3 regions of the Pradoshia sp. Z4_20 genome follow, and region 1 is predicted to be linked to each of the others. Evidence: riboswitches for the same ligand, from Rfam matches in the RefSeq annotation. Region 1 holds a riboswitch; each other region holds the start of a gene.
The links. Region 1 has a riboswitch for S-adenosylmethionine ahead of AC4BHP_RS11950 (O-acetylhomoserine aminocarboxypropyltransferase/cysteine synthase family protein). Riboswitches for the same ligand answer to the same signal wherever they lie in the genome.
Positions count from the first base shown of each region.

Region 2: another riboswitch for S-adenosylmethionine. It lies ahead of AC4BHP_RS04595 (bifunctional homocysteine S-methyltransferase/methylenetetrahydrofolate reductase); the one in region 1 lies ahead of AC4BHP_RS11950 (O-acetylhomoserine aminocarboxypropyltransferase/cysteine synthase family protein).
Region 3: another riboswitch for S-adenosylmethionine. It lies ahead of AC4BHP_RS02170 (methionine biosynthesis PLP-dependent protein); the one in region 1 lies ahead of AC4BHP_RS11950 (O-acetylhomoserine aminocarboxypropyltransferase/cysteine synthase family protein).

Region 1 covers NZ_JBZAJD010000004.1:102,298-113,203, forward strand. Annotated here, with positions in the region: gene sufD (Fe-S cluster assembly protein SufD) at 1-334, opposite strand, end outside; gene sufC (Fe-S cluster assembly ATPase SufC) at 352-1,137, opposite strand; gene AC4BHP_RS11930 (YuzK family famiily protein) at 1,497-1,649, opposite strand; gene AC4BHP_RS11935 (MetQ/NlpA family ABC transporter substrate-binding protein) at 1,932-2,765, opposite strand; gene AC4BHP_RS11940 (methionine ABC transporter permease) at 2,779-3,447, opposite strand; gene AC4BHP_RS11945 (methionine ABC transporter ATP-binding protein) at 3,444-4,475, opposite strand; SAM riboswitch class I at 4,589-4,700, opposite strand; gene AC4BHP_RS11950 (O-acetylhomoserine aminocarboxypropyltransferase/cysteine synthase family protein) at 4,795-6,114, opposite strand; SAM riboswitch class I at 6,201-6,305, opposite strand; gene AC4BHP_RS11955 (thioredoxin family protein) at 6,583-6,864, opposite strand; gene AC4BHP_RS11960 (toprim domain-containing protein) at 6,839-7,234, opposite strand; gene gcvH (glycine cleavage system protein GcvH) at 7,405-7,788, opposite strand; gene AC4BHP_RS11970 (arsenate reductase family protein) at 7,861-8,214, opposite strand; gene AC4BHP_RS11975 (acyl-CoA dehydrogenase FadE) at 8,357-10,141, opposite strand; gene AC4BHP_RS11980 (acetyl-CoA C-acetyltransferase) at 10,208-10,906, opposite strand, start outside.
Region 2 covers NZ_JBZAJD010000001.1:932,260-943,165, reverse strand. Annotated here, with positions in the region: gene metH (methionine synthase) at 1-2,341, opposite strand, end outside; gene AC4BHP_RS04595 (bifunctional homocysteine S-methyltransferase/methylenetetrahydrofolate reductase) at 2,338-4,197, opposite strand; SAM riboswitch class I at 4,292-4,393, opposite strand; gene AC4BHP_RS04590 (class I SAM-dependent methyltransferase) at 4,518-5,114, shown strand; gene AC4BHP_RS04585 (hypothetical protein) at 5,324-5,482, opposite strand; gene AC4BHP_RS04580 (NUDIX hydrolase) at 5,825-6,442, opposite strand; gene AC4BHP_RS04575 (hypothetical protein) at 6,651-6,989, opposite strand; gene AC4BHP_RS04570 (phosphatase PAP2 family protein) at 7,140-7,817, opposite strand; gene dapF (diaminopimelate epimerase) at 7,848-8,831, opposite strand; gene AC4BHP_RS04560 (hypothetical protein) at 8,928-9,734, opposite strand; gene AC4BHP_RS04555 (DUF4870 domain-containing protein) at 9,859-10,182, opposite strand; gene AC4BHP_RS04550 (undecaprenyl-diphosphate phosphatase) at 10,345-10,906, shown strand, end outside.
Region 3 covers NZ_JBZAJD010000001.1:443,934-454,839, forward strand. Annotated here, with positions in the region: gene AC4BHP_RS02140 (hypothetical protein) at 1-843, opposite strand, end outside; gene AC4BHP_RS02145 (hypothetical protein) at 857-1,690, opposite strand; gene AC4BHP_RS02150 (ABC transporter ATP-binding protein) at 1,687-2,376, opposite strand; gene AC4BHP_RS02155 (GntR family transcriptional regulator) at 2,389-2,760, opposite strand; gene AC4BHP_RS02160 (patatin-like phospholipase family protein) at 2,966-3,808, shown strand; gene AC4BHP_RS02165 (M42 family metallopeptidase) at 3,856-4,899, opposite strand; SAM riboswitch class I at 5,033-5,137, shown strand; gene AC4BHP_RS02170 (methionine biosynthesis PLP-dependent protein) at 5,321-6,421, shown strand; gene AC4BHP_RS02175 (ABC transporter ATP-binding protein) at 6,564-7,349, shown strand; gene AC4BHP_RS02180 (ABC-2 family transporter permease) at 7,353-8,984, shown strand; gene AC4BHP_RS02185 (cysteine hydrolase family protein) at 9,143-9,688, shown strand; gene AC4BHP_RS02190 (nicotinate phosphoribosyltransferase) at 9,706-10,906, shown strand, end outside.

The DNA.
Region 1 (10,906 bases):
CACCTTTATCTTTAAGTTCCTGAGATACTGTCAAATAAGCAGCTGTATTGTTTCGTTGTACATACAAACTTCTGTTCTCATCAGGATTGATCAGCTTTTTCACGTCTTCAGCAAGTTCATCAATAGATGTAAATGTCTCGCTTGTAACGGAGTTCACTTTCATATCCTCTAATTGCCATTTATCAATCTTCGTTTTATCAGGTCTCGGCATAGGTAGCTCAGCTGAGGCAGAAAGGGCGTCTAAACGGAAGCTTTCAAGCCAGGCAGGCTCACTATGTGCTTTTGAAAAAGATGATACAACATCTTTTTCGAGTAATGTAGTTTCGATTGTCATAACGATCCTCCTATTGCTTATGCTTCAATTCCTACTGTTTCGTCTTCAATACCTAATTCTTTTTTAATCCAGTCATATCCTTCTGCTTCTAAGCGTTGCGCTAGTTCTGCTCCACCGGATTTCACGATTTTACCTTGCATCATTACGTGAACATAATCTGGAGTAATGTAGTTCAATAAGCGTTGATAGTGAGTAATCATTAGGCAGCCAAAATCTTCGTTTCTCATTTGGTTGATTCCTTTGGAAACAACTTTCAGCGCATCAATATCTAAACCGGAGTCGATTTCATCAAGAATCGCAATGGCTGGTTGCAGCATTAATAATTGAAGGATTTCATTACGTTTCTTTTCACCGCCGGAAAAGCCTTCATTTAAATAACGTTGAGCCATATCTTGATCCATTTCTAATAGATCCATTTTTTTATCCATTTCTTTAATGAATTTCATTAAGGAAATTTCGTCTCCTTCTTCACGTTTACTGTTAATAGCAGAACGCATGAAGTCGGCATTAGTAACCCCAGTAATTTCACTTGGGTATTGCATTGCTAAAAATAGACCGGCACGAGCACGTTCGTCAACTTCCATTTCAAGAACATCTTCACCGTCCATTGTGATGGAACCACTTGTTACTTCATATTTTGGGTGACCCATGATAGCAGATGACAATGTAGATTTTCCTGTACCATTTGGCCCCATAATTGCATGGATTTCTCCACCTTTAACTTCAAGGTTTACCCCTTTAAGAATCTCTTTACCTTCTATTGAAACATGTAAATCTTTAATTGTAAGAACTGAACCAGCCATTCTTATACCTCCAATATATAGTCATCTAAAGTTTTAGATTATTTCTATTCTCAATTTATTCTCATTACAATCTTATAACAAATCAAATCTAGATTCAACTTTTTGAAACGAGAAAATTACATAAAATGGACATAATATTTTAACATAATACTTAGCTTTACTGACATTATAATGTTAATTTTCACGAAAGAAAAGAACCAGCATGATCTTTACCAACCACCCTGATTTTAAAGACGGCAGTAACATTTTTGCACTAATTGAAAACATAAAAACAGGTAGAAGGAGAAATTGATTTTTCTTCCGCTACCTGTTTTTATGATTATCACTTTTAGAATTATTCACTTTATCACTTGATTCATTTACCCATGTACTCTTCTATTCACATCATTTAAGATTTGATTACTCTTCATATAACTACGTTCACGCTTCTCTTCTACTTTCATACGCACTTCAAGATTCTGACTGTAAACTTCATAGCCAACTCCATGTGACTGCCTCATCGCTTTTTCCATTTCATCTGTTACTCTAAGCTGTAACTGATTGTCAAAGATAATGAATCATTCCTTTCCATTTATTATAATAAGGGTATCACTTTGCAGAAGAACCCTCAAAGTCTATATACCACACTGAGCACATCTTAAAAGTGATATTGCGTATTTCTTCTAGGAAATCCTTGATTATCCTGAAAAATAATACCAGAGAAGAAAATAATTCATTGGAAAAGCATCTTATAATACACCTATTATATGATAAAAAAGGTGCAGCTAAATGAATAGCTGCACCTTTTTTGTCTATTATTTATTTGATGGGATAACGGACCCTTTGTAGTTTTCATTAATGAAATCCTGGATATCTTTAGAATGAAGAACTTCAACCAATGTTTTAATTTCTTCCTTATTCTTATCCTCAGATCTAACAGCAATAATGTTTACGTATGGATTATTATCAGCACTTTCCAATGCAATCGCATCCTCAGCTGGTACAAGATCCGCTTCAATGGCATAGTTGGAATTAATCAGTACTGCATCGCCTTCATCATTATTGTAAACCTGCGTAAGCATAGGTGCTTCAATATCCGTTTTAAACTTTAAATTCTTCGGATTTTCCGCAATATCATCCACAGTTGCTTTAGTTTTATCAATGCCTTCTTTTAGCTTTATTAAGCCTTCTGTTTCCAGCATAGATAACATACGTCCATGATCAGCTACTGAGCTGCTCATAATGATGCTTGCGCCTTTTGGTAGGTCATCCAGGCTGTCGTATTTTTTAGAATAAACACCAATCGGTTCAATATGGATTCCGCCTGCATTGGCGAAATCATACCCATTATCCTTCACTTGACTCTCAAAATAAGGGATGTGTTGGAAATAGTTAGCGTCAATTGAGCCATCTTCCAATGCTTTATTCGGCATTACATAGTCTGTAAATACTTCAACTTCAAGTTTAATACCTTTTTCTTCAAGAAGAGTTGCTGCTTCTTCCAATATTTCTGCATGTGGAACATTTGATGCGCCAATTTTAATCGTTTTTAGTTCTTTGTCCCCGGAATTGGATTCATCTCCTGATCCACCGCAGGCTGCCAATAATAGGGTTAATCCTAAAACAAGTATGAACGATAACTTTTTCACTTTGGTTTCCTCCCTAGCGCTTATCTAATTTTCTTGTTATAAAATCTCCAATAAATTGGAGAATAAACACAATAATCAATACTAAAATAGTAGCAACAATCGTGACATCTGTCTGTCCGCGGCTAAACCCTTCCAAATAGGCAAGGTTTCCAAGTCCGCCCGCACCAATCATACCTGCCATCGCTGTATAACCTACAAGCGCAATTGCCGTAACTGTGATACCAGAAACAAGTGCAGGCAGAGATTCAGGAATTAGCACCTTCCATATGATTGTAAAGGAAGTGGCCCCCATCGATCTTGCTGCTTCGATTACACCTTTATCAATTTCACGCAATCCAATCTCAACCATTCGCGCATAGAATGGAGCAGCACCTATAATTAAAGCTGGCAAAGCCGCATTGACACCGATAATACTTCCTACTAATGCCTTTGTGAAAGGAATTAACAACACGATTAGAATAATGAATGGAATGGAACGGAATATGTTAACGAAAGCACCTACAATTCCGTAAATCACTTTGTTTTCCCACATATTCCCCTTTGAGGTCAAGAATAATAGCAGACCCAATATAATTCCAAGGAAAAAAGTTGCGATTAATGAGACACCTGTCATATACAAGGTTTCCCATGTCTTTTCATAAATTCGTTCCCAAACTACATTTGGTAATAATGTTTCCATTATTCTGAAATCACCTCCACACCAATTTCCTGATTGTGGAGATAGTCAATCGCTTTCGCCACTTCAGCAGCATCACCGTCTACATGAATAAATAACGTTCCATAGGACCCGTGCTGAGTCTGCGAAATTTTACCCTGTAATATGTTTACATTGATTTTGTAAGAGCGGATAACCTCTGATAAAACAGGGGTTTCAGCTGATTCGCCAATAAAGGATAATTGTACAACTTTCCCCGTCGGATATTCAGCAAGCAAATGCTCAATCGTCTCTTTCGTTTCTTCTGGCTCAGTCACTTGCTGTACAAATCGTTTAGTAATCGGAGCATTTGGTTTTTTAAATACATCAAGTACTTTTCCGCTCTCGACCACTTTCCCCATCTCCATCACAGCAACGCGATGACAGATTTTACGAATAACATGCATTTCATGTGTAATTAATACGATTGTCAAGCCAAGTCTTTTATTTATATCAACGAGCAAATCCAAAATATCGTCTGTAGTCTGAGGATCAAGTGCTGATGTCGCCTCGTCACAAAGAAGAACCTGTGGATTGTTCGCTAATGCGCGCGCTATACCGACCCGCTGCTTCTGACCGCCGCTCAACTGAGATGGATAAGCATTTTCACGGCCATCTAATCCTACCAGACTTACAAGTTCCTTCACTCTTTCTTTACGTACCTTGCTTGGTACGCCCGCAATTTCTAAAGGAAACTCTATATTTTCGCTGACTGTCCTTGACCAGAGGAGATTAAAGTGTTGAAAAATCATACTTATTTCCATTCTGGCTTTTCTTAATTCAGCGCCTTTTATAGCAGCCATATCTTTGCCTGCCACCAAGACACTGCCTTCTGTTGGCTTCTCTAAACCGTTCAGCATTCTAATGAGGGTACTTTTTCCCGCACCGCTGTACCCAATAATTCCAAAGATCTCGCCTTTTTCAATAGATAATGAGACTTGATCCACTGCTTTGACAGCTGATGAACGTTTAAATGTTCCTGAGAAGGTCTTCGATACATCACGTAATGTAATCATGAAAAGTTCACCTGCTCTTTCTATCAACCTATAATTAAAGAATAACTTCAGTTAAACAAAAATGCCTTTCTGCGGAGGCAGAAAGGCATGATTTATTTATAACATGTTCCTTTCTCTCATCTCCCAGGATTTATTATCCTGTGTGAATTGGCACCTTTTCAATCATAAATGATTGCCGGTTGCCGGGCGTCAAAGGGCACTTCCCTCGGCCTCTCTTGATAAGAGTACTTAAACTATTCAATTAAATCTAACTGTCTGCTATCCTATCATGTTGAAGAAAGAACTGTCAACACCAAAGTCTGCATAGCATGTTCAATATTTATTTCACAACCACCTCAGTGGAAGCTATACCTGTTGCTTTTTCAATCGCAAGCTCCAATTCTTCAATTAGATCTTCTGCATGTTCAATTCCAACAGACAGTCTGATTAAATCCTCCTGTACACCTGATGCTTTTAATCCCTCTTCACTTAGTTGCTGATGAGTCGTGCTTGCCGGATGGATAATTAGGCTCTTTGCATCTCCCACATTGGCCACATGGGACCACAGTTCAACGGAATCAATCAGTTTTTTACCTGCCTCACGTCCACCCTTTATTCCAAAAACAACGACTGCTCCAGCACCTTTGGGTAAATATTTCTTCGTTTTTTCGTAATCAGGGTGATCTGAATCTCCTGGATACAAGACCCACGATACAGCCGGATGCTGTTTTAAATAGTCAACTATTAATCTCGTATTGGCTACATGCTCCTTCATCCTCACATGCAGAGTTTCCAATCCGAGAATAAATTGAAAGGCATTGTACGGGCTTAAGGAAGGACCTAAATCTCTCAACAGCTGAACTCTGGCCTTCACAATAAATGCTGCTGCACCAATTGCTTCACTGTAAATCAGATCATGATAGCTTGGATCGGGTTCAGTAAAGCCCGGAAATTTAGATGAATTCCAGTCAAACTTCCCTCCATCGACTATGACCCCGCCTAATGTGGTTCCATTTCCAAGCAGCCATTTCGTAGCTGAGTGTACGACGATATCCGCTCCAAACTCAATCGGACGGGATAAATAAGGAGTTGCAAATGTATTATCAATGATTAACGGAATTCCAGCTTCATGAGCAATTTCCGCCACCCGTTCAATATCAAGAACCTGCAGGCTTGGATTTCCAATCGTTTCTCCAAAAATAGCTTTGGTCTTTGATGTAATCGCTTCTCTAAAATTTTCAGTGTCACTTGGATCCACGAACCTTACGTTAATACCATACTTAGGGAGAGTATTGGCAAATAAATTGTAGGTTCCGCCGTATAGAGTGGACGCAGAGATAATTTCATCACCTGCTCCCGCAATATTTAGGATTGAGAGTGTTATAGCTGCAGCACCACTTGATACCGCTAAAGCTCCAATGCCACCTTCTAATTCTGCTATACGTTCTTCGAATACACTTGAAGTTGGATTATGGATTCTAGTATAAATATAGCCAGTTTCAGCTAATCCAAATAAATCCGCAGCATGATCTGTGTCTTTAAATAAATAAGCATTCGTCTGGTAAATCGGCACGCTTCTCGCTCCAGTTACCGAATCCTGCTGCAATCCTCCGTGTATACCTACTGTTTCAAACCGATACTTCTTTTCTTCATTTGCCATTCTACATCTCTCCATTTCATTTTAAATAGAGAAGTGAGTAAATGAAAAAAACCTCTTCACAAGAAGAGGCAGGCATTTTCCATCTCTCCTTATCTCCCGGATTTATATCCGCTGGAATTGGCACCGTGTATTATATAAATACCGGTTGCCGGGCTTCAACGGGCCAGTCCCTCCACCTCTCTTGATAAGAACCAAGTATTAAGTTGTTAAAACTATAGCATATGGAAAAATATGAGTCAACTGATTATTCAGAATTTTTAAATTAAATAACAAGGAGCTTCTTTTACTATAATAAATGCCTCCAGTTAGCCACTTAACAATCGTCTAATCGGTTGAGATTACAGGCTATTATAGAGAATTCTACAAATCAATTAAAACTTCTGACATAGACAGCGTAAAATAGAAACAGCACCTTTAAAAGATTCTAGTTAAATATTCATCGACATATTTCCTGAGAAATAACTGCTCTTACTCTGTAATTCTCTTTAATTGATCAACAAGATAGGGAACTGAGTGGAAGGCATAGATTTTCTCGATTAGCTGGTTATCCTTGATTAAAATGAGGCATGGTACACTTTGAATTTGATATTCTTCTGCAAGTTCCTTAGCATAGTTAAGATTGACTTTTTCCAAAGAGGCATTTGGGAGGACTTCCTTTGCAATATCAAGCATTTTACCTGCTAATTGACATGTTCCGCAAAGAGGAGTAAAAGTATAGATCGCTTTATTTATCGTGGTTTGATTGTTCATTTTTCATTACATCCTTCATTTGTTTTAAAAATTCGGCTTTTACATCTATATTGGCTGCCAAAAGAACCGTTGCTAAATGATATCTTGGCGCATTAGCAACTTCACGGTATGTACGATTAATATATATGTGAGATGCATTTGGCATTTCTCGTCTTAACTGTTTTCTCAGCTTTTCTCCGGATTCATCTGCATCAGCCAAAATATACACGTCTCTCTGTTCAAGTTCGTCTACTAATTCATCCATTTTCGATAGACTGATGGTTCCATTTGTACATCTTATATCGACAGATTCGTTAAGTACAGATTGTATTTTTTGACGGTCGGTAGAACCTTCCACAATAATTACTTTCTCACTTTGAGCATCCTGCATGATTGATCACCTTTTATTAGGAGAGTACGTTCTATGTGATTGGACAATTGCCTTCGTCTTTTTCATTATATGTATCTTACCCTAACATAGTGGAAAGTAACAATTGATCTAAAAACATAATAAAAAGGAAAGAAGCTGACGAATGACCCCAAACTTCTCCCCTCTATTGACTACTCTTCTTTAGTCGCTGTTTCGTATTGGCCAGCATCCATTAATTCATCATATTCGCTGATTTCGGATGGTTCAACAACTACCATCCATGCTTTTTCATATGGAGATTCATTAACATATTCTGGACTATCCGCTAATTCTTCATTTACTTCAACAACTGTCCCACTGATTGGCGCATACAATTCAGATACTGTCTTAACTGATTCTACACTGCCAAACGGTTCATTACGGGTCAATTGATCACCTATTTCCGGTAGTTCCACAAATACGATGTCTCCCAATTCTTTTTGAGCAAAATCAGTTATTCCAATTCGAATCTTACCATCCTCTTGTTTAACCCATTCATGCTCAGCTGTATAACGTAATCCCGCTGGAATGCTCATGATTTAATCCCCCCAAAATGTATGTATGGTTCCTATTTATCATGACATCAAACTGGTTATTTGACAATTGTTTCATGCCCAGATTTTCTGGTAATTTACCTCTTTGAATCCTACTGTTACTTTTTCTCCATCAAATGCGATTGGGCGCTTGATTAGCATCCCGTCTGATGCAAGCAAGGTAAGAATTTCATCTTCAGACATATCCTTCACTTTATCTTTTAACCCAAGTTCTCTGTATTTCATCCCACTTGTGTTAAAAAATTTCTGAAGAGACAATTCACTTTTTTGATAAATTATTTCTAGCTCTTCTTTCGATGGAGGATTTTGCGCTATATCAACTTCTTGATAGGATATTCCCTTTTCATCAAACCATTTCTTTGCTTTTCTGCATGTCCCGCATTTAGGATACCAGTATAATGTAATCATCGTTTTATCACCTCAATTGAAGCATACCACATTTTTTCATCTATCTTAAACGGATATACTTCTGCTCTAGAAAAGGTAACAGGTCTAACATAGCAGGAAAAGAAAAAGCCTGGTTTTCACCAGACCTCCATAGTATAAAGGATTAAACAGTGTAACGCTCAGCATCAACTAACTTTTCTGAAGCTTCACGTTTAAGTGCGATTACATTGATTGGTGTGAAACGTGTGAATTTACGTAAAGCTGATGTCATCATACGTAATGTATCACCAGTTTCTGTTGCCACTAATGTTTCTTTAGCATGCTTCTCGATTTCGCCAAATGCTTCCTGGCAGAAGATTTGAGTATAAAGAAGTTTTTGTTTGTTCTTTTCTAAGCCATCTTTTTTGATTGCTTTTTCTGTACGAAGAACAACTGATTCCATCGCATAAACGAAAGAAGCAATATCCGCAATATTAACAAGAATTTCTTGTTCTTTTTCCAGCTCAGTACCATATTTTTGCGCAGCCAATCCTGCAATCATAATACCAATCTTCTTAGCATTTTTCACAAGATGTTTTTCTTGATCAAGCGGCTCTGTACCTGGCTCTTCAGGCATAAGCATCATGAGTCCTTCAGACAGCTCCTGTGCTTTTTGTAATAACGGCAATTCACCTTTTAAAGCTTTTTTCAGGAATGTACCTGGTACAAGCAGACGGTTAATTTCGTTTGTTCCTTCAAATATACGGTTAATACGAGAATCACGGTACATTCTTTCAATTTCATACTCAGCCATAAATCCATAGCCTCCATGAAGCTGAACCGCTTCATCCACAACATAATCTAAAACCTCGGAAGCAAAGAACTTATTTAAGGAGCATTCGATTGCATATTCAGCAATTGATTTTGCTACTTCTTTCCCATCTTTTACTTCTTCATCACTTAGGCGGCTCATTCTTTCCTCGAATAAACCAACTGTCCTATAGACGGAACTTTCAGCTGCGTATATTTTGGAAGCCATTGTAGAGAGCTTTTCTTTTGTTAAATTAAATGAAGAGATTGGTGTTTTAAACTGTTGGCGTTGATTAGCATACGTAGCAGCTAATTCAAATCCTCGTTTGGAAGCACCAACAGCTCCTACTCCCAATTTATAACGACCGATATTCAAAATGTTAAAGGCAATTACATGACCTCTTCCTGCTTCTCCCAATAGGTTCTCAACAGGTACTTCTGCATCCTCAAGAATTAATGTTCTAGTTGAAGAGCTCTTAATCCCCATTTTCTTTTCTTCCGGTCCAGTAGACACACCTGGATACTCTCTTTCTACGATAAATGCAGAGAATTTGTCACCGTCGATTTTTGCATATACGACAAATACATCAGCAAAGCCTGCATTTGTAATCCATTGTTTTTCACCATTTAAGACATAGTGAGTTCCTGCTTCATTCAATTTTGCTGTTGTCTTTGCGCCAAGTGCATCAGAGCCTGAGCTTGGTTCTGTTAAGGCATAGGCTGCTAGCTTTTCCCCGGTAGCCAATAATGGAAGGTACTTTTGTTTTTGTTCTTCGTTACCAAACAAAACGATTGGCAAGGAACCAATACCAACATGTGCTCCATGAGAAATAGAGAAGCCTCCTGCACGGGATAGTCTTTCTGAAATAAGGGCGGAACTAACTTTATCCAAGCCTAATCCACCGTATTCCTCCGGTACATCTGCGCCCAATAGACCCAGTTCTCCAGCTTGTTTCAATAGTTTTACAGAACGGTCAAACTCATGATCCTCTAAATATTCCACCTGAGGCAATACTTCATTTACTAAATAATCCTCAGTCGTTTTTGCAATCATTTTATGCTCATCTGTATAGTCCTCAGGTGTAAACATATTCTCTGCTTCAATATCCTCAATTAAAAACGCTCCGCCTTTTAACACTTCTTCTGTTTGATTAGCCATTTTTCTTCCCCCTTATTTAGAGATGACTGGGCTCTCGTTGCCAATCATCTCATCGCTTATAACTTTTTATGCTAATAATTCAAATACTCCAGCCGCGCCCATTCCTCCGCCAATACACATCGTTACGACTCCAAATTGCTCATTTCGTCGTTTCATCTCGTGAAGGAGACTCAAGGTTAATTTAGCTCCAGTACACCCAAGTGGATGTCCTAATGCAATGGCACCGCCATTTACATTCACCCTCTCCTCATCCAATCCAAGTTGACGAATTACCTGAATGGATTGGGAAGCAAACGCTTCATTTAATTCGAACAATCCAATATCAGATAAACTTAAGCCTGCCAGTTTAAGAGCTTTAGGAATTGCTTCTACCGGACCGATTCCCATAAGTTCCGGTGGCACTCCTGCGACTGCAAAAGAACGAAATTTTAAAAGTGGCTTGAAGCCATCCGCCTCGGCTTTTTCCCGATCCATCAGTAATACCGCTGCTGCTCCATCACTGGTTTGTGAAGCATTCCCGGCTGTTACTGTTCCTGTGAGTGAAAATGCAGGCCTCAGTCTAGCAAGCACTTCCGTTGTTGTCCCTTCTCGTACTCCTTCATCTGTTGTAAATTGAACGGAGCGCTCTTTTAATTTATTGTCTGATCCTACTTGACGAAAAGTGACATCAACAGGAACGATTTCATCTTCAAATTTCCCATCCCGAATGGCCTGTGCTGCTTTTTGGTGACTGCGTACTGCAAAGGCATCCTGGTCTTCACGGGT
Region 2 (10,906 bases), on a different contig from region 1:
CCATCTGTTGGGCTGATTTTACCAACAAGCCGGACAAGCCAATAATAGTTGGGTTCTCCTTTCGGACGGATTCAATCAAGGTTTGCGGAGCTACCTTAATCCCTAGGTCAACCACTTCATACCCATTATTGCTCATGATGATATCAACGAGATTCTTCCCGATATCATGTACGTCCCCTTTAACGGTTGCCAGCACCATTTTTCCTTTTGTAGACGTTGTACCTGATTTAGTCATCAATGGTTCAAGCTGCGAAACGGCTGCTTTCATAGCTTCAGCACTTTGCAATACTTCAGCTACGATTAACTGGTTATCATTAAATAGTTCCCCAACCTTCGACATACCGGCCATTAATGGACCGTTGATGATATCAAGCGGCTCCATCCCTTTTTCAAGAGCTTCATCAATATCCTCCTTCAACCCGTCCTTTGTCCCTTCGATAATGTATTCAGGCAGGCGCTCCATTAATGGAAGTTTTTCTTTTGTTTCCTTTTGAACAGGCTTTTTAGTCCTATAAAAAGCAACAAACTCAGCAAGAGATTCTTCTGAGTTATGAAACAAAAGATTCTCTGATAATTTAACTTCCTCCTCAGGGATTAAAGCAAATCGGGTTAATTTTTCTGTATTGACAATCGCATAGTCCAATCCGGCCTTTGTACAGTGGTATAAATAAACGGCATTCAGGACCTCTCTTCCCTCATTTGGCAGTCCAAACGATACATTACTGATACCTAAAATCGTTAATGTTCTTGGAAGTTCTTTTTTTATGGCCGCCAGTCCCTTTACCGTTTCCGCTGCACCTTCCCGGTATTGTTCATCACCAGTGCCTACCGGAAAAACAAGCGGATCAAAAATGATATCCTCCGGTACGATTCCATACTTTTCTGTTAACAGCTGATACGATCTGCGGGCAACCTCCAATTTCCGTTCTTCTGTTACGGCCATCCCTTTTTCATCAATTGTTCCAACAACCAAGGCTGCACCATACTCTTTTGCCAATGGAACAATTTTCTCAAAACGTTCTTCCCCATCCTCTAAATTAATTGAATTAATGATTGCTTTACCCTGAGAATGACGAAGTGCCTTTTCAATGACCATTTCATCTGTTGAATCGATGACAAAGGGCACCTTTATTTTTTTAGCTGCTTCTTTCATAAATGCTTCCATATCAGAAACTTCATCGCTATCTGGATCAGCTAGGCAAACATCTATTACATGGGCTCCTTTTTTAACTTGCTGTCTGGCAATCTCGGACGCTTCTTCAAATTTCCTGTCCTTAATCAGATTCTTAAACTTTCTGGACCCGATTACATTCGTCCGTTCACCTACAAATAAAGGTCTCATTGAATCATCATAGATTAAGGCATCAATACCAGAGACCGCATGATTGCCCTGTTTGCCTTTCATTTGTCTTGCTTCAATTCCGGTAACCGCTTCTTTAATAGCACGGATATGGTCAGGAGTCGTTCCGCAGCAGCCGCCAACAAGATTAATCCATCCTTTTTCGGCAAATTGCTTAACCTTCTTGCTTAGTGAAGATGGTGATTCATTATATTGGCCATTTTCATCTGGTAATCCCGCATTTGGGTAACAGCTTACTGCTGCAGTGCTTAATTCAGATAAAGACCTGATATGGTCAGCCATGAACTCGGGACCGGTTGCGCAATTAAGCCCGATTGCAAGAGGATTCATATGCTCGCACGATATATAAAAAGCTTCAATAGTTTGACCGGCTAGAGTAGTTCCCATGGGTTCAATTGTTCCTGAGATAATCAATGGTATTTCCCTGCCTAAAGATGAGAATGCTCTTTGCATTCCAATATAAGCTGCTTTCACATTTAATAAATCCTGCGATGTTTCCAAGAGTAGCAAATCAACTCCCCCATCAAGCAGGCCCTTCGTTTGCTCTTCATATGAATCTGACAATTGTTCAAAAGTGGCTCCGCCTGTTACGGATAAGGTTTTGGTTGTAGGTCCCATTGAGCCTGCGACAAAGCGAGGGCTGTCAGGACTGTCAAATTGTTCAGTTGCTTTTCGAGCCAATTGAGCTGATTCTTTATTCAGCTGATATGCCAGGTGACCAAGATTATATTCATCCAGTACAATTGGAGTTGCCCCGAATGTGTTTGTTTCAATAATATCCGCACCTGCTGCCAAGTACTCTTCATGAATCGATTGGATTACATCCGGGCGGGTTAGCGTTAAATACTCATTACACCCATCGTATTTTTCCCCGCCAAAATCATCCTCTGTTAATTGATGCGCCTGAATCATGGTTCCCATTGCTCCATCTAGAATAACTATTCTTTCAGCCAATAACTCTTTCAATTTTTCTGTTCTCATGATAGATGCACTTCCTTATTTACAACTGATTTCTGTTCTTTGATGTACCGAACCAAATGCCCGCTTAATTCATATTTCATAAAAGGTGTAATAATATAGATACCGTTAAATAGTTCACTTGCCGCGTCCACTAATTCTTTTGAAATGGCAAAGCTTTCGCGAGCACAGGCTTCCTTATCCGTTCCGGCTCTTTCCATCGCCTCTCTAACATGAACCGGCAATGAAATACCTGGCACTTCATTATGTAAAAACTCTGCATTCCGGTGACTCGTTAAAGGCATAATGCCAATAAAAATCGGCTTTGTTATATGCCTGGTTGCCGCGTATACTTCCTCTAATTTTTCAATACTAAACACGGGCTGGGTTAAGAAATAATCAGCTCCAGCCTGAATTTTCTTTTCCATTCGCTGTACAGCTTTATCTATGTACTTTACATTTGGATTAAAGGCAGCTGCGATATCGAAATTCGCCCGGCTACCCAGCGATTTTCCTGAATAGGAGCGCCCCTCATTCAATTGCTTAACCAATGAAATCAGGTCCATTGAAGAAAGATCATATACAGAAGTCGCGCCCGGAAAATCACCAATTTTTGAAGGATCCCCAGTCACCACCAACACCTCTGATAATCCAAGGGAATGCATGCCCATTAAATGAGATTGCAAGCCAATCAGATTATGATCTCGACAAGTTAAGTGAACAAGAGGCACCGTATTTAACTTTGATTGTAAAATCGACGCTACCGCAAGATTGGATATTCTCGGTGACGCCAATGAATTATCCGCAAGTGTAATCGCATCGGCACCCGAATCTAATAGGTAGCGACTTCCTATTAAAAAATCCTCCAGGCCGAACGTCTTTGGCGGGTCCAACTCCACGATAACCGTCGTTTGTTTTTTTGCCTTACCTGAAATTGTATCTGGACCTTTTCGTTTATATTGAATGATTTCATATGATATAGGCTGATGCTTCGGCTTGGCTACAAAATCTTTCACCTTTACAGGATGAAGATCTTCGATTCCTTTACGAATGGCCTGAATATGGGCAGGAGTTGTACCACAGCATCCACCTAGCAGCCGGACCCCCTGCTTCACAAGCTGCCTTGAACTATTAATGAAATAATCCGCTTCTGTCGAATAGACATATCTTCCATCTGATAAATCAGGTAAGCTGGCGTTTGGATAAGCCGCATAATAGGTATCTTCCAATAAAGGTACTTCTTCGTAGGAGCGAATCATATGATATGGACCCATCCGACAATTGATGCCTAACACATCAGCGCCTGTTTTTTTCATAAGAGAAAACGCCTCACTGACATGCATACCATTTTGCAAAAGGCCTGTTTCATGCAGAGAAATATTCGCGATAAGAGGAAGATCACTCATTTTTCTAGCCGACTCTATTACCGTTAATAATTCGTCTAAATCATAATAGGTTTCAAGTAAAATGCCATCCGGCTTTTCTTCCAATAAAGCGGTCAGCTGTTCATCGAAATATCCCTTAATTTCCGTTAGTGTTAATTCTGATTTCCTAAAGCTCCGCAAGCCGCCAATCGTGCCGATGATGAATGTGTTTGGATCAGCCGCATCTTTCGCTATTTTCATTCCGGCTCTATTAATTTGAGAAACTTCCCTTTCGAGACCATAGCGCTTTAATTTATGAAAATTTGCGCCGAATGTATTCGATTGAATCACATCAGCACCAGCCTCAATATAACTTCTATGCATCTTTTTGATCTGATTGGGGTTTGTCAAATTAAGCTCTTCAAAGCAACTATCAATTCCAAATGAATATAAAAGTGTTCCACTCGCCCCATCTGCGACTAGAATTTTTTCATTTAACGTTTCCAGTAGTTTCACTGTCTTTCCCCCTAATTAGTTGGTTAATGTCTCTGATGAGGAAAACAGACTAATAGAAAAGAGCTTTCATCATGAAAGCCCTCTTTCCTAAGGTCTCTCATCTCTCAAGCATTGCTTGCTGGATTTAGCACCTTGGATTACCATCCAGGTTGCTGAGATTTCAACGGGCCAGTCCCTCCATCTCTCTAGATAAGAATATGAAATTATATATTTACTTAATTTACTATAAATTTTCAGTTATTTCAATCTATTTTGATAATTAATCCAAAAGAGTTAACGATTTAGTATTTTGGGTATGTATGGGGTAGGAGTGATGTTAGATGAAGGAAATAATAACGAATCAGTTTAAAAATCCAACTGGTGTCCTCGGAAAGATTGCAGGTAAAATAATGGCCTATGAAAATGAGGAATTATACGAATGGACATTTGATCAATTGACTATTACCCCAAATGACACACTGCTAGAAGTTGGTTTTGGCCCAGGTGAAGGAATGCACATGCTTTTTGAGAAGTACCCTACCATCCAAATAGATGGTGTCGATCCATCAGAAGAAATGGTGAAAAATGCGAGCAAACGAAATCAAGAACAACTCAACCGCAATCAGCTTCGTTTGTTTAATGGAACTGTTCTCGGGATTCCCAATCCAATGGTGTACGATAAAATATTTAGTGTAAATAGCTATCCATTATGGGAAGATCAAGAGGCTTGTATTCAAAAAATACATTCTTTATTAAAAGAAAATGGCAAATTGACTATAACCGTGCAGCCAAGGCAGGAAGAAGCAACCGAAGAACAGGCTCATGCCTTTGCCGAAGAGATTAGAGAGGTGCTAACTAATACAGGCTTTAAGTCTATTAAGGTTCAAACGAAACCACTCAAACCGTGCTTATCTATAAATGTCACAGCCATCAAATAGCCCTTTTTATGAATATTAGAAATTCCACTCAAGCTTAGACACTCTTTCTATCTGACCCTTTTCAACCTATAAAAACCATAAGCTCCTCCATCAGTTTTGATTGAATTTCTATTATTTAGGGTATATTATAAACATATACACATATATTAAAAAACCAGAGAGCTGGATACTCCCTGGTACAACTATAGAGCGAGTGGTATGCAAATAGTTTAGTTCTTAGAGGAACCACCCTTATGCTTTGGTCGGCGCGGGGTGGTTTTTCGTTTGCCCTTTAGCCGAAGATTGGCGAATCGCGTGGCGATGCCAGCAGCAAGGGTCGTAAAAAAGATCATTGCTACATCTTTTGCCAGAGCTATTAGAAAATCCATAAGTATATCACCTCCCTTCTCCTTTATATAAGGAAAAGAAGGTGCATACCACCCGCACCAAGTAGTTGTATGAAAATTATACCATATATGTTATTGATAACATAATGACTCTGGTTGTCTTTTCAAGGTAATTGAATATCCATATCTCTTGCTACTTAATCTCTTTTATTTTCTTTTGTTGTCGCCGTTATCCAACTAGTATTTCTCCTATTAAATCGATTTTTATCAATTCCTATATTCTTATGAAAATTCATTTCCGTTATCCTGAACCTCTTCTGCCATACGAAATTCAACACAAAAAGGCATTAATCCTTTTCGAATAAATACCAATAAATGGAATAGTTAATCAAAATAAACAGGTTCCTGTGGATTATATAAATGCTTAAACGCTAATTCAATTTGCGATACAGTATTCCTGGCTAGCGATAAAGATGGCAGTTCATTTTCCGCAAAAAATTCAACTGCATTTGTTTCGATACCCTCTTGTGGTTTCCCGCCTATGATTTCACATTGGATAAATATTTTATAGACGTGATAAAGGGATGGTGGATGAGGATGACATTTTTTATCGAGAACAGCTATTATTTTTTTCGCTTTAACATCAAAACCTGATTCCTCTTTTACTTCCTTAACCACAACTTCACCCGGAGTTAATCCAATATCACCCCAGCCTCCTGGTAATGACCAATCTCCATCATGATTTTCTCTCACCATTAAAATTTTATTTTCTCTAAATACAACAGCTCTAATATCAACTTTTGGTGTTGCATACCCTGTTTCATTTGCAAAAAGTTCTTTTATTGTTTTATTTTCCAGATTTGTATGCTGAGTCAATATTTCAACACTTATATTTCTTATCATCTCAAATCTTTCTAAGTCATACACATCTTTAGAATAGGTTAGTCCTGCCTGGGCAATGGATTGAAGCTGTTTAGCCCATTCTAGCCATTTAGGTTCCAATCTTATTCACCACCATTGGATTATCAATTAATATTACCTTAAAAATTATATTTCTCTCTTTCAGCTATCCTTACTTAACATTGTTAATCTCTATTTCAGTTTTACTGAACTTTTATTCCACACTGAAGTAACCTAACTTTAGCTGCTTTAAGCGAAATGCTAACACTATAAGAAAAGGAGCAGCCTAAGCAACCCCTTTTAAATAACATCAATAATTTCCCTTGTTCACAGGCCTAATAAGCACTCCTAATTTAACTATTAGTTTAAACACCCAATAAAAGAAAAAGAAGTTAAACAAAAAGCCAAACGAGACTAAAGAAAACAGCATTCCACCATGATAAACTAAAATATCAGCAGGAAAACCGAAATAATAATCACCAATACTCTTATCAAATCGATAACCTAAGGTAGGAACAACTACAACAATAATAGTTGATATAAGACTTACTATTGATAATTTTAGTTTTTGGGCATTAAATTTGTTGATGTTTAAAAACGCAACTATTACTAACCCATTGATTAACAACCCAATAATCAAATCAATCATACTAAAATCCCCTTGTTTACTTATTCCAGAATTTTTCTTTATAAATTATTATAACAAATATTTCCTTAGAAACCTTTTGTTATTTTCAGACAGCCAAGATTTCCATAAAAAATAGCCGTCCATAAGCCATTATGGCTTATGGACAGCCTATTACGATTTCGAACCTTTTATTTTCCGATATTCCCCAAACGTAAATACAGTAGCAATGATAGCAAGCCATGCACATCCTGCAATATACCCTGCAATTACATCACTCGGATAATGGACACCCAAGTAGATTCGGCTGTAGCCCATCGTTAAAATCATAAAAATACAAATCGCATAGACAGCCAATCTAATGGACCAATTCTTCGTGATTCTAGTAGTTATGATCATAAGTGCGCCGTATAGGATAAAGGATGACATAGCATGACCGCTCGGAAAGCTGAAGCCATTTACCTCGATCAATGGATTCAATGTTGGTCTCTCGCGCTGGAAAATCCATTTTAAGTAATGGTTAACATAACCGCCCGATAATGTCGTGATGATTAAGAATATGACACTTAATACACGTTTTTTAAATAATAAAAACACAGAGAATAGGATAACCAATAGAATATTGCCATCAACTGATCCAAGATTAGTTATAAAGGTAAGTACTTTTGTGCTTAATTCATTAATACTCCCCTGCACAGCCTGGATGATTGTCATATCAAAATGATAAAGCTCATTCTCATTTATGTTCTCTGCAATATCTACGAATAGGATGGTACACACAATAAAGAGGGCGATTAATACGAAAAAGGTGATTACATGAACATTTAAAAAGGTATTCGTCTGCTTCTTCATTTCTGCCCTCCTATTCTAATATGTATTAGCTCAGCCTATTTTAGATTCTACAAATGCTTTAGCATGTTGTTGGAATGCTGAATAAGCATCTGCCTCTTCTTTATAGACTTTCCTTTCTCCAAAGCTAACATGTAGTGTATCCAAATTTAACTGAATAACCGTTTCATACTCATACGTTGCATTGCCAATCAAATCAATCCACGTTTCATCTGGCAAATCATGGACCTGGCACAGTACCATTCCGCCTGGATTATAGACGTGCAGAACTGCTTCATCAGCCAACTCATCAATCCATTTCGTAACAAGGCTTGAAGCTGACATTGCCGTTCCGCAAGCATCCGTAAAGCCAACACCTCGTTCAAATGTGCGAACAAAAATGGATCCTTCCTCCAGACGGGACACGAAGCTGACATTCACACCATCTGTAAACCAGTCATTCTCACCATTCAGCATAGTTGCTATTTTCTCTTGTTTATCCGAATGGATTACCTCTTTATCAACAAGACTGATCAGATGTGGATTTGGTACTGACAGGGTTGTGAACGTAAGATTCTCGTCAATACACGGCAGTCTTTGATTGATGATTTCGTCCATTTCAGTATTCATGGGCAATGCACTCGTTGCCTTGATAACCGGAGATATTTCGACGCGGTATGTAGGGATATCCTTATACATGTCCGGCTCTTTCTTAACCTGTAGGGTGGCTTTCATCGTTTCTATCAGCAGGTTATTTTTCTTCAATTTTTCTTGAACATACCGACCTACACAACGGAGTCCATTCCCACACATGGATGCTTCTGAACCATCTGCATTAAAGACTCTCATTCTGGCATCTGAGGCCTCACTGTTTAACACAAAGAGAATTCCATCTGCTCCCTCTGTGCCCGTCCGCTTGCACATATTTATAGCCAATTGGCTTCGTTCTTCATCTGTTAATGACAGCTTGGTATCCATTTCATCGATTAAATAAAAATCATTGTTAGAACCATGTACTTTAATTATCTTTATATCCATTCTCCTGCTCCCTTCAAACAACATTCTCTTCACTATTTCACCATTATAAAACATATTGTGCAACAAGCTAAAGTTTAGCGACGTTTATAGGAGTGGTCAGTGGTTTTGCTGCTGAAGGTAATCAAGGCAAAAGCAATAGCCTATTCTCTTTTCATCCTCTGTTGCTCCTTCCGTAAATGTCAGGAGAGGTGTATTGGGATCAAGAAAATGTTTACTGTAGTATGCCGGCATCCATCCGCAAGAATAATGTACAATTTTCCGCTTATCATATGTTTGTTCAACAATGAATTCAGATCCATGTAGGATTTCACCGCCATATTGGCGGATTCCATATGGGTTTGCCACATTGCTTGTACTTTTTTTTCCCAGTTGTTTAGATTGCTTATACCTGCCTAATTGTTCTTGCTCAGACGTTAAAATTTCAATATCCCCATTTAACCCAAAACGGCTTCGATACTCACATAATACATGACCGTTGCTGTCAGATAAGATATATCTTCTCGGTAAAAAAATAAGCAATGAAGCTGGAATAATCCACATCCAAATATTTTCCCGTTTATCTTTAAGAGATCCAACCAGATTACCTTCTGGTGAGAAAATAGCCATATGAAGGGTCGGGGCTGGTAAAAATCCAAGGAAATATTGGCTGTTCGTCAGCGGTGAGCCCTCCTCATCAGCCTCTTTCGCTTCCGGAAGTTTCTTCATTCTGCTTTTCAGTCTGAAATTACGATTCATAGAAAAAAGAACCAGCACTATAAAAGGACAGGTAACACACGCAGCTAATATGATATCGAATCCATTCAACCAGGCAAACAAAAAACAGAGAAGACCGACTACAAAGTATGCAACTAATTCTGCTGTATATATACTATGAATTTTTTGGTAATAATGCTTAGTAGTCAAGGATTTTTCACCGCCAATTTTTTAAACCTGATAACCATCCATACATTCTATGCTGGACATTTCCAAAATAGTAACGGATTTAAAAAAGACCCGGCAGAAATAATGCCAAGGTCTTTAGCTATTGCTATTTCAATATTCGAAGTGTTAATGGGATTTGATAATATTCTCCAGAATATGCCTTTACAGCAGCCACTATTGTAAATACCAACACATATATTCCAATCAGCCAAGCAAGGATAAAACCAATACCGATGAACGCCAATATAAATGCTATAAAGGTGTAAATCGTGTAGCTGATTAAAAAGTTTAAATATTCCTTACCATGATAATCGATAAAATCTGAATCATTTTTTTTAATTAACCATATAACGAGTGGCCCAACAAGCACTAAGAAAAAACTGCTGATATAGATGGCTACTGCCCATAATTTATCATTTGTATTTTTCATTATTTAAAACCTCCTGTACTTCTATATAAATTTATACGATTCATTCCTCATTTAGGTTTCAAAGCTTTCATGATTTCTTTCAGTTCTTCATACACTCTATACAGAAACTATAGACAAGTATAAAAATTTGGTTTTGTAACCTGCATGAGGAGGCTGACTAATTTGTTTGAAGAATGGAAAGCAATAGTACTGGGGATCACCCAGGGACTTACTGAATTTCTCCCTATCTCCAGTACGGGTCACTTATATTTAGGGAGACATTTATTCGGTCTCGATGAAGCAGGATTATTACTGGATACCCTGCTGCATACAGGGACACTAATTGCATTGCTGATTTTTTATTGGCATGAAATTATAAAACTTCTTAAAAAACCATTTTCGAAAATGACATTCCTTTTGATAATCGGGACAATCCCTGCAGTATTAGCAGGTGTACTATTCAATGATTATTTTGAAGGTATTTCTAAATCCGGGGTTACAATTGGTTGGGAATTCCTTATAACTGGAATTGTTTTATGGTATGCAGATATTATGCCCAAACAAAATAAAAATTTAGAGAGCATTACTTATAAACAAGCGTTATTTATTGGAACTTTCCAGGCGGCCGCCATTTTCCCAGCCATCTCTCGATCCGGTTTTACGATGGCAGCTGGACTCTTCAGCGGGCTTAACCGTGAAACCGCTGCTTACTTTTCCTTCCTTCTCTCCATGCCAGTAATATTCG
Region 3 (10,906 bases), on a different contig from region 1:
AAGGGTCAACCTATCTAATTTCTTTGTTTTATAGTTGTACACATATAAGTCACGGCTAACAGTTTGACTGTTTTCATCTGTATGGATAGTCTTATCTATCTGAAATGTAAAATGAGTACGAGCTTGCGTCGGGTTAGTATCTGTTAAACTGGTTATATAAATATCTTGCTGATCCGTTGATTGTTCAGTTGTCAAAATCGAATTATCGTCAATTAGTTTTTCCTTTTTAAGGTTAATCGTATATTCCTGAAGTATTTCTGTCCCATCTTTCGAATTACTGCGTGTCATGACAAATAATTCATTCGTGGAGATTTGGACATCAAGGATATCAATAAAAGATGAATATTCCTGATTGGGCAGGTTTACTTCAAAAGAGGTTGTATCCTCTGTTTTCTTATTGAGCTGATCAATTTTTAAACTGAAATTATGCATTCCATGTCTGGTAGAAAAATCATACTTGGAGTCGACAAAAATGACTTGATTTGTGTCATTGTACAACTGGTTACTATAAATTTTTCCTCTCATAAAGGAAGAATACTGATTTGCTAAATCTTTCAATTCCGCTGTTTCTAAATATTTTTCCCCGTAGTCCACCTGCTCAAAAAAAGGTAATTCAGATCGATAAGTGGCCCCCTCTTTCGTTACATTAAACGTTTCTGTGAATCCACCTACTTGATAATCTGCTTCCAATGATAAGGTGTCTAAGATTTTAGCATCTCCATTTATTTGTTTGACGTAAAAATCAGGGAGGGTGGAGGAAGAAAAGGCCTGATTTATATAAAATACTGATATGGATAGCACAGCAACAAGCAGGATCAGAATAGAATTTCGATATTTTTTCATATGTTTCCTCTCCTTACACAGTTATTTTCTTATTTAATAAATAGCGGCTTAATAAAATGGAGATAATGCCTAAAATACTGGCTGTAACGCTTACAATGATGATTTGCTCAGATGTATAAATGTAATTACCTATTTCTAATAATTCGATTAATATAATAGGTGCTGATAATACAGCTATAACACCTACACAGTATAGGATGGCAAGAATGATTCCTTTCCATTTAAAGCTGCGCTCAAGCAATATGGCCGTGAATAGGATGCTCAAAGCAATAAATCCTGCACCATAATATAAAACGAATTCTGTGAAGGTAGATGGGAGAATAACCGTAATAAATTGAGATCCCTTGATTAAGCTGCCAATCGATACCTCATGTAAATAATCCGCTGATATAAACCATTTCAAAATTTTTGATTCAATTAGAAGGAGTATCAATTGGATAGATACTAGTGAGAGTACAAGTAGCATTATAGCTGTTAATTTCGAAAAATAAATATTCATTCTTGATGTAGGAATCATTAATAAACGATAGATAAAGGATCCTTTACCTGACCAGTCACGGTACCAAATTAGAAAGATATATAAGAAGATGGCACCTGCACATAAGGCAATCGGACCATTAAACCAAATAGAATTCACATAATTGTCCATGCCATAATAACCAAATTCTTCAATAAAGACTTCTATAGGGACACCATTCGTTAATGATTTATTAGCGTCACTCATGTAGATGTTAGCTTCAATGATTAACCCGGCAACTTGTATAATAAAAACAGCAATAATCAATCCAAATAAAATTTTTGTAAATCGATTTAACTCCATATTCACAAGCTTAAAAAAGCGATTCATCCTCTATACACCTCTCTCATTACATCTACGACAGACTTACCTTCGTTATTTCGAACTTCTTCTGCATTAAATTCTTTATAAACGACTCCGTCATTTAACAAAACAACTTTATCAATGAGGTGCTCAATATCGTTGATTTCATGGGTTGTGATGATAACACCGCGGTCTTCAATCAGGTGGCTTGTAAAGACATCTGCTATTTGTTCACGGCTGAAAATATCGATACCGGAGAATGGTTCATCCATAAGAACATAATCAACATCCAGAGCCAATCCCAATAACAAATTCACTTTCGCGGTATTTCCTTTAGATAATGTTGAAATCCGTATGTTTTCATCCAATTTGAAAAAGCTCAATAATTCATCGGCGCGATCTTGGTTCCAACTCTCATAAAAATCATTCATAAAATCCATTGCCTGCATAATGGTGAAGTTCGAAAGCATCGTGAACGTATCTGGAATAAATGTGATTTTCTCATACGTATCCTTCGTTCTTTTAGTTCCGTTTATAAGAATTTCTCCACCATCAATAGGAGTAAGGCCCATGATGGATTTCATAATCGTTGTTTTACCTACACCGTTTATACCGATTAAACACGTGATTTCCCCTTTGTTGGCTGTGAATGATACATCATCCAATACGTTTTTTCTTCCAAATTTTTTCGTTACATTTTTTACTTCTAACATGAAATCCCCTCCTTACTCTTGTTCCGCATTATATTTTTCTTTGACAATACTCAACAGTTCATCTACTGGTAATTGAATCGGTTTAATTGCCTGAACAAAGGTATCAACGGCTTCAACAATGAGTTCCTGACGAACGCTTGACAATATGACCTTGTCGGTTGTGACCCGGCTTGGGAAATTTCTTTCTGTGTGAATCAATCCCTGTTCCTCCATTTCCTTATACGCTTTTTGAGCAGTATTGGGGTTTATTTTTAGAAGATTGGCAAGCTCACGTCGAGAAGGAATCTCCTCTCCGCTTGCAAGCCGACCGGTCGCTATTTGTTCTTTGAAGTAACGGACAACTTGTAAATATACAGGATCCCGGTTATTAAAGATGATGTTCATTAATTCATCTCCTATGGCTTTTTAACCAATTATTAGTGTGTGTACTATGTAGTTCATACACTTGATATGTGTACTATACAGTTAATACACTAAAACTGTCAATAGGATAGTAAAAAATTCCCTGAAATAGTTTTAAAACGTGTAATTATTTAAGAAGGGTCATGGCAAAATAATAAGGATTCTCTGGGGAAGGAGTTTACTTGTTATGCATAATACAGGCCTGGTTCTAGAGGGTGGCGGAATGAGAGGGCTATATACAGCTGGAGTTCTGAGGTATTTGATGGAACAGGATATATATGTGCCATATACAATTGGTGTTTCAGCTGGTGCATGTAATGGCTCTTCTTATATTGCACGGCAAATAGACCGTAATTATGCGGCGAATATCGATTATGTCTCACACCCGGAATACCTATCCTATAAACGTTTTCTGAAGAAACGTGAATTATTTGGAATGGACTTTATTTTTGATAAAATTCCAAATGAACTGGTCCCATTTGATATAAAGGCTTTTTGTGAAGCAAAGGAACAGTTTGTCGTGGGTGTTACAGATTGCGTAACAGGCGAACCTGTATACTATAGAAAAGAGCACCTAATAAAAGATATTACAACGATTCTGCGCGCATCCAGTTCGATTCCTTTTTTTGCTCCGGAAATCTCTTATGATGGAAGAATGCTGCTGGATGGCGGTGTTGCCGATCCAATACCGATACAAAAATCTCAAGCAGACGGGAATACGAAAAATATCGTTGTGCTTACTGGGAATAAAGGCTATATGAAAGCATCGTCGCTTGATTGGCTTGGAAAAAGAAAATATAAGAACTATCAAGGGCTGCTAAAGGCTCTTCGCAAACGGCATATCGTTTACAATGACACGATCCGCTATTTGGAGGAACAAGAAGAAAAGGGACTTGTCGTCATTATTCGTCCATTAGTGAAATCAGATGTCAGCCGTGTTGAGCGTAACCCTAAAAAGCTGAAAAAGCTGTACAATCAAGGATATGCTGAAGCCAAGGCTGCTTATGGAAAAATCAAACGGTTATTATAATAAAAACCCATCACTTAAATGGTGATGGGTTAACGTTTAGTATGAAATTAGGCTAATTCTGATTGTAAGTAATTCCAGATTAACTGGGCAGTATATTCAATAGAGCTGATATGGGTTCTTTCAAAAGCATGTGAAGCATCAATGCCGGGTCCAATTAATCCGTGTATGATATCATAGCCGGCACGGATGGCAGCAGAAGCATCAGATCCGTAAAAAGGATATATATCTACACGGTAATCAATCTTGTGTTGCTTTGCCAATTCGACTAAATGCTGACGCAGGCCATAATGATAGGGTCCGCTAGAATCTTTTGCACAAATGGAAACACTGTATTCATCCGTAGATTGTCCTTCTCCAATTGCTCCCATATCTACAGCCAGGTATTCAACAGTTTCAGCAGGAATGTTGGAGTTTCCGCCATAGCCTATTTCTTCATTATTTGAAATTAAGAAGTGGGTCGTATAGGGGAGAGTGATGCCTTCTTCTTTTAACTGTTTAATGATATACATCAGTATGCCGACACTCGCTTTATCATCTAAATGACGGGATTTAATAAATCCATTGTCTGTCAGTTCAACACGGGGCTCGAAGGAAACAAAATCACCTACAGAAATACCTAGACCTTCTGTATCCGTCTTGCTTTTTGTCACAGCATCAATTCGAACTTCAATCGTTGCATCCTCGCGTTTAATATCTCCCATTTTCTGATAAACATGGACAGAAGTTTGATTTAAAAGAATCGTCCCTGTAAACGTTTTACCTTCAGCTGTATGGATTTTACAATATTCGCCTTCAACAGAATTCCAACGAAATCCGCCGATCATCGATAATTTTAAACGCCCGCTTGGTTTGATTTCTTTCACCATAGCACCTAATGTATCTACATGGGCTGTTAGAAAACGGTGCTTTGAATCATCCTGTCCCTTGATTGTTGCCAATAGGGCACCTTTATTTGTTTTTACTGCAGGTATTCCTTGAGATTGTAAAAACTGTGCTACATGATCAATTACTTCCGTTGTATAGCCGCTCGGACTTGGAATGGATACAAGGTCTTTTATGTACTGGAAAATTTCCTGGCCATTGGCTTTCATGGTTCCGAATCACTCCTTTTTATGTATAGATTTATTATATACCTTTGTTAAAAAGTTGGACAATAAAGGCAGAAATAACTTGCTTTTTTAGCAGTAGGACTGTAAATTTATAGTTAAATAAATATTCTGAAAAATCTTATCAAGAGAGATGGAGGGACAGGCCCTGTGAAGTCTCAGCAACCGCCAATATGGAAAGGTGCTAATTCCTGCAGGAACAATCATTCCTGGCCGATAAGAAGGGACTCACTCTAATGAAAAGTCTTCTTCTTGAAGACTTTTTTCGTTTTTAAGCATATTTTTATTCACTGGGAAAATGAGTGGATGTAAGTAATTCGTAACTTTGATGGCAAATTAGAGCCGGATGAAGGTAAATCAGAGTAACTGTATTTCGGGGATTAATAAAGAGAGAGGGGTCATACATATGACAACAGTTAAAATCGAAACACTCTTAGCTCAAATAGGCAATCGAAGTGAAACACAAACAGGTACTGTTAATCCGCCAGTTTATTTTTCCACAGCCTATCGCCATAACGGAATAGGGGAATCAACAGGGTTTGATTACATAAGAACAGGAAACCCAACCAGAAAATTATTAGAGGAAGCAATTGCCGAGCTAGAGGGTGGTAAACAGGGATTTGCCTTTAGTTCAGGTATGGCTGCCATTCACTCATTGCTATGTTTATTTTCTCCAGGTGATGAAATAGCCGTCTCTGCCGATCTGTATGGAGGGACATATCGGTTATTTGAGCAAATATGGAAGACGTATGGCATCAAGTTTAACTATTGCCATACATATGAAGATTTCGCTGAATCCATTACGGAAAATACGAAGGCCTTCTTTATAGAAACACCGACAAATCCGCTTATGCAGGAAATGGATATTAAAGAAATTGCTCAACTGACCCAATCTAACAATCTACTGCTCCTTGTGGATAATACGTTTTATACACCCATTTTGCAAAGACCGATTGAGCAGGGAGCAGATATCGTTGTCCACAGTGCCACCAAATATTTAGCAGGACATAATGATGTATTGGCTGGATTAATTGTCTCAAAGAGTAAAGAGGTTGGTGCGCGCCTAGAAGAATATCAAAATGCAACAGGCGCTGTACTGCCGCCATTTGACTCCTGGCTTGTGATGAGGGGAATGAAAACATTGAGCCTAAGGATGAGGCAGCATGAGGAAAATGCTAAGATAATCAGCCGATTTTTAAGAGAAAGAGAAGAAGTGACAGATGTCCTTTATCCTGGTAAAGGGGGGATGATATCGTTCCGGCTGAAATCAGAGGAATGGATCAATCCATTTTTAAAAAGCCTTCGCATCATATCTTTTGCTGAAAGTCTGGGTGGAGTAGAAAGTTTAATGACGTACCCTGCTACACAAACACATGCGGATATCCCTGAGGAAGTGCGTACACAAAATGGAGTCTGTAATTGTTTGCTGCGCTATTCTGTTGGGATAGAGCATGCGAATGATTTGATTGATGATCTTATTCAAGCTTTTGAATCATTATCGGTTTAGGTTATTAGAAATTTGAACTTTACAGGCATTTAGGTGCATCATGAAGGATTCCAGAAGTAATACCTAAAAAGGATAAATTAGAAAATTATGCAAATTAACGACCCGTTTTGATATACTATACCAAAATGGGTCTTTGGGGAGAATGAAAATGGCTGAACTGGTGATTTCTATTAGCAATCTTCAAATGCATTATGGATCGAAAGAAGTACTTCGAGGAATTAATCTTGATGTAAACAAGGGACAAATTATTGGCTATATAGGTCCCAATGGGGCGGGGAAAACTACCACAGTTAAAATATTGCTCGGACTCCTTACAGACTATACAGGCTCAGTGAAGGTCTTTGATAAAGAGCTTTCTGAGGATAGGATTACCTATAAAAATAGAATTGGCTATGTGCCTGAATTGGCAGATTTATATGATGTATTGACTGCACGTGAATATTTGACTTTTATAGGTGAGCTTTATGGCTTATCTTATGAGCAGGCTGACCAAAAGGCTTTTAAACTAATGAGGCTATTAAATATTGAAGAAATGTATGATTCACGAATAAATAGTTATTCAAAAGGGATGAAGCAAAAGGTTCTATTAATTTCAAGCCTTCTTCATAATCCGGATATTTTATTTTTAGATGAACCTTTAAGCGGTCTCGACGCGAATAGCGTTATGGTCATTAAAGAATTGCTTGGACTGCTGGCAAGCGAGGGAAAAACTATTTTTTATTCCTCACATATCATGGATGTCGTCGAGAAAATTAGCAATCGAATTATTTTACTGCATGAAGGCAGGATTGTTGCAGATGGAAGCTTTGCAGAATTACAGGATGTTGGCAAGGAAGGAACTCTTGAAGAAATTTTTAACCAATTAACTGGTTTTACACAGCATCGTTCAATTGCCGAAGATATTGTATCTGTTGTTAAAGAGGATTAATAGATGAAAAAATTTATGAGTTTGCGTGTGTTGGATAGAGGACAAAAGCTCTTTCAGTGGATGGGAATTGATTATCCGGTTATGAGAAGAATTCTTCAGGTTAAGCTTACAATGGATGCCAGAAGAGTTCCAACTTTGATGAATGATGGGTCTGGAAATACAGGTAAGGATTCAAATCAATTTTTAAAATCCTTATGGGTTTATGCGCTTATGGGTCTAATACTGATTCCTTTTATTATTATGGGTGAAAATTATTTTTTCCAAATGAGTATGTTGTTTGCGGTATTTATGTTTTTTATCATTACATCTTTAATATCTGATTTTTCCCATGTGATGCTTGATATACGGGATCAGTCTATTTTATTGTCTAGACCGGTTGATGGGAGAACGGTCTCGGTGGCAAAGCTGATACATATTATTATTTACCTTGGCACAATAACCCTTATTTTTATTGCGCCTGCGTTCATTGCTGCTATTGTTACTCAAGGAATTGGCTTTAGTCTGTTATTTTTGCTGGTCATTATATTGATTGATATATGGATAGTCTTGCTTACTGCTTTAATCTACTTGGTTATTTTAAAGTATTTTGATGGAGAGAAATTAAAGGATTTTATCAGTTATGTACAAATCTCCTTGTCTATTTTAATGATTGTTGGCTATCAACTAACGGTAAGGATATTTGACCTTGTAGATAGGCAAGTAGAATTTACACCAACTTGGTGGAGCTATATTCTTGCGCCTATTTGGTATGCCGCTCCCTTTGAGGTAATACTAAATGGGAATTTTGCATGGCAATATATTCTCTTAATCAGCTTGGCTGTAATTGTACCGCTTGTTTCTGTCATTATTTATATTAAAAATGTTCAAAACTTTGAGCAGTATTTACAAAAGTTAACTAATCATACAGGAGCCTTATCGAAAAAGAAACGCAGTCATTTTTCAATGTTCCTATTACGAAATAAAGAAGAACGAGTCTTTTATCATTTCGCAAAAAACCTCATGAAAAACGAACAGGCGTTTAAACTGAAGGTATATCCATCTATTGGAATGGTTATTATTTTTCCGTTTATTACACTACTCAATCAATTCGGGGAAAATGGATGGAAAGGTATTCAAAATGGCAGCGGTTATTATACAATTTATTTCAGTGCGCTTATGATTCCAACTATTGCTATTGCACTCCGATATACCGATTCATATAAAGGAGCATGGATATACAGGGCCTCTCCATTACAGAGTGCTAAGTCTATCTTTATAGGTACATGGAATGCGGTTATGGCCAAGTATGTTCTTCCCATCTATTTGGCATATAGCTTTCTATTTATTCTTATATATGGAAGTGCTATCTTTTGGGATCTATTGATTGGTCTCTTTACGTTATTTATAATGGCAGTCCTGTCGTTCAGGACATATACAATTATATTGCCATTTTCTAAACCAACTTCTGCAACACAGGAGAATGAGGGGATTAAGACCGTTTTCCTGCTTTTCATTCTTGGCGTATTTGCAGGTTTTCACTTTCTTATAAGCAAGGTTGAGTATGGTTTATATGGATATGGGGGAGTCTTGCTGATCACAGCTATTCTTGTATGGCGATATGGATTTAGGATCGACTTTAAAGATTTAAAGGATTGATACGATTTTAATAACCACTGTGTTCGTATCAAAAAGCGCTGTTTATTTTATTGGTGGTTGACTTTCTTTAAAATCAAAGTAGGCATTTTGTAATACAATTTGATATTCTATACGTACGATAAGCGGATTTGATGGAAAATGGATAGGGGAGTGGAGAGATGAAAGCTTTAATCAATATAGATTATACAAATGACTTTATAGCAGATGCTGGCAAATTAACATGCGGTAAACCTGGAAAGGAAATTGAAGAGTACATTGTTACTTTAACAAAAAGATTCATTGAGGACAAAGATTTTGTTGTATTTGCTATTGATGTACACGATGAGAATGATCCATTTCACCCTGAAAGTAAATTATTCCCACCGCATAATATACGTGGTACCGAAGGTCGTTTATTATTTGGAAATCTTCAAAATGTGTATAATACTAATATTGGACAAGAGAACCTGCTATGGATTGATAAAACACGATACTCTGCCTTTGCTGGTACTGATTTGGAAATTAAATTGCGTGAACGCGGAATCACGGAATTACATTTAGTAGGAGTTTGTACAGATATCTGTATTTTGCATACAGCAGTGGATGCCTATAATAAAGGGTTTAAAATAGTAATACATAAAAATGGAGTGGCGAGCTTTAATGAAGCAGGTCATGAGTGGGCCTTATCCCATTTTGAAAATACGCTGGGAGCCAGTGTTTTGTAATTGAAGGAGGAAGTTTGATGACACATTATCCGGACGACAGCTTTGCTTTGCATACAGACCTATACCAAATTAATATGATGGAAACCTATTTTAAAGATGGGATTCATAATAAAAAAGCGGTATTTGATGTGTATTTCAGGCGCAACCCATTTAAGAACGGTTATGCCATATTTGCCGGACTTGAACGGGTGATTACATATATTAAAGACTTAAAATTTACAGAGAGTGATATTCAATATTTAAGGGAAGAGCTTAAGTATGACGAAGTATTCCTTGAATATTTAAAAGAACTGCGTTTTACAGGCACCATCAGAAGCATGAAAGAAGGCGAGCTCGTTTTCGAAAATGAGCCTTTAATGCGAATTGAGGCTCCGCTTGCAGAAGCTCAGCTGGTTGAAACAGCAATATTGAATATTATTAATTACCAAACTCTTATTGCAACAAAAGCATCACGTCTGAGTGTAGTAACTGGTGGTGAATCCCTGTTTGAATTCGGTACAAGGAGAGCACAGGAAACGGAAGCGGCAATTTGGGGAACAAGAGCCGCTTATATCGGCGGTTTTCAGGCAAGCAGTAATGTCAGAGCTGGCAAGAAATTCGGCATTCCGGTAGTAGGAACTCATGCGCACGCGCTTGTTCAGGCTTATCGGGATGAATATACAGCCTTCCGAAAATATGCAGAATCACATTATGATTGCACCTTCCTTGTTGACACCTTTGATACATTAAAATCAGGTGTGCCAACTGCCATACGAGTAGCGAAGGAAATGGGCGATAAAATTAATTTTAAAGCCATTCGTTTGGATAGTGGGGATTTAGCTTACTTGTCTAAGAAAGCACGCAAAATGCTTGATGAAGCAGGCTTCACAGATACATTAATTACGGCTTCCAATGATTTAGATGAAGCAACAATCCTGAACCTGAAAGCACAGGGCGCCAAAATTGATATGTGGGGTGTCGGAACCAAACTGATCACGGCCTATGACCAGCCAGCTTTAGGAGCTGTATATAAAATGGTCAGCATTGAAGATGAAAACGGCGATATGGTTGATACAATCAAAATCAGTGCAAATCCTGAAAAAGTGACTACTCCTGGCATGAAGAATGTGTATCGGATTATTAATAAGGAAACAAATAAATCGGAAGGGGATTATATTACACTCGAATATGAAAATCCTGCTTCTGAGAAAATATTGACTATGTTCCATCCTGTACATA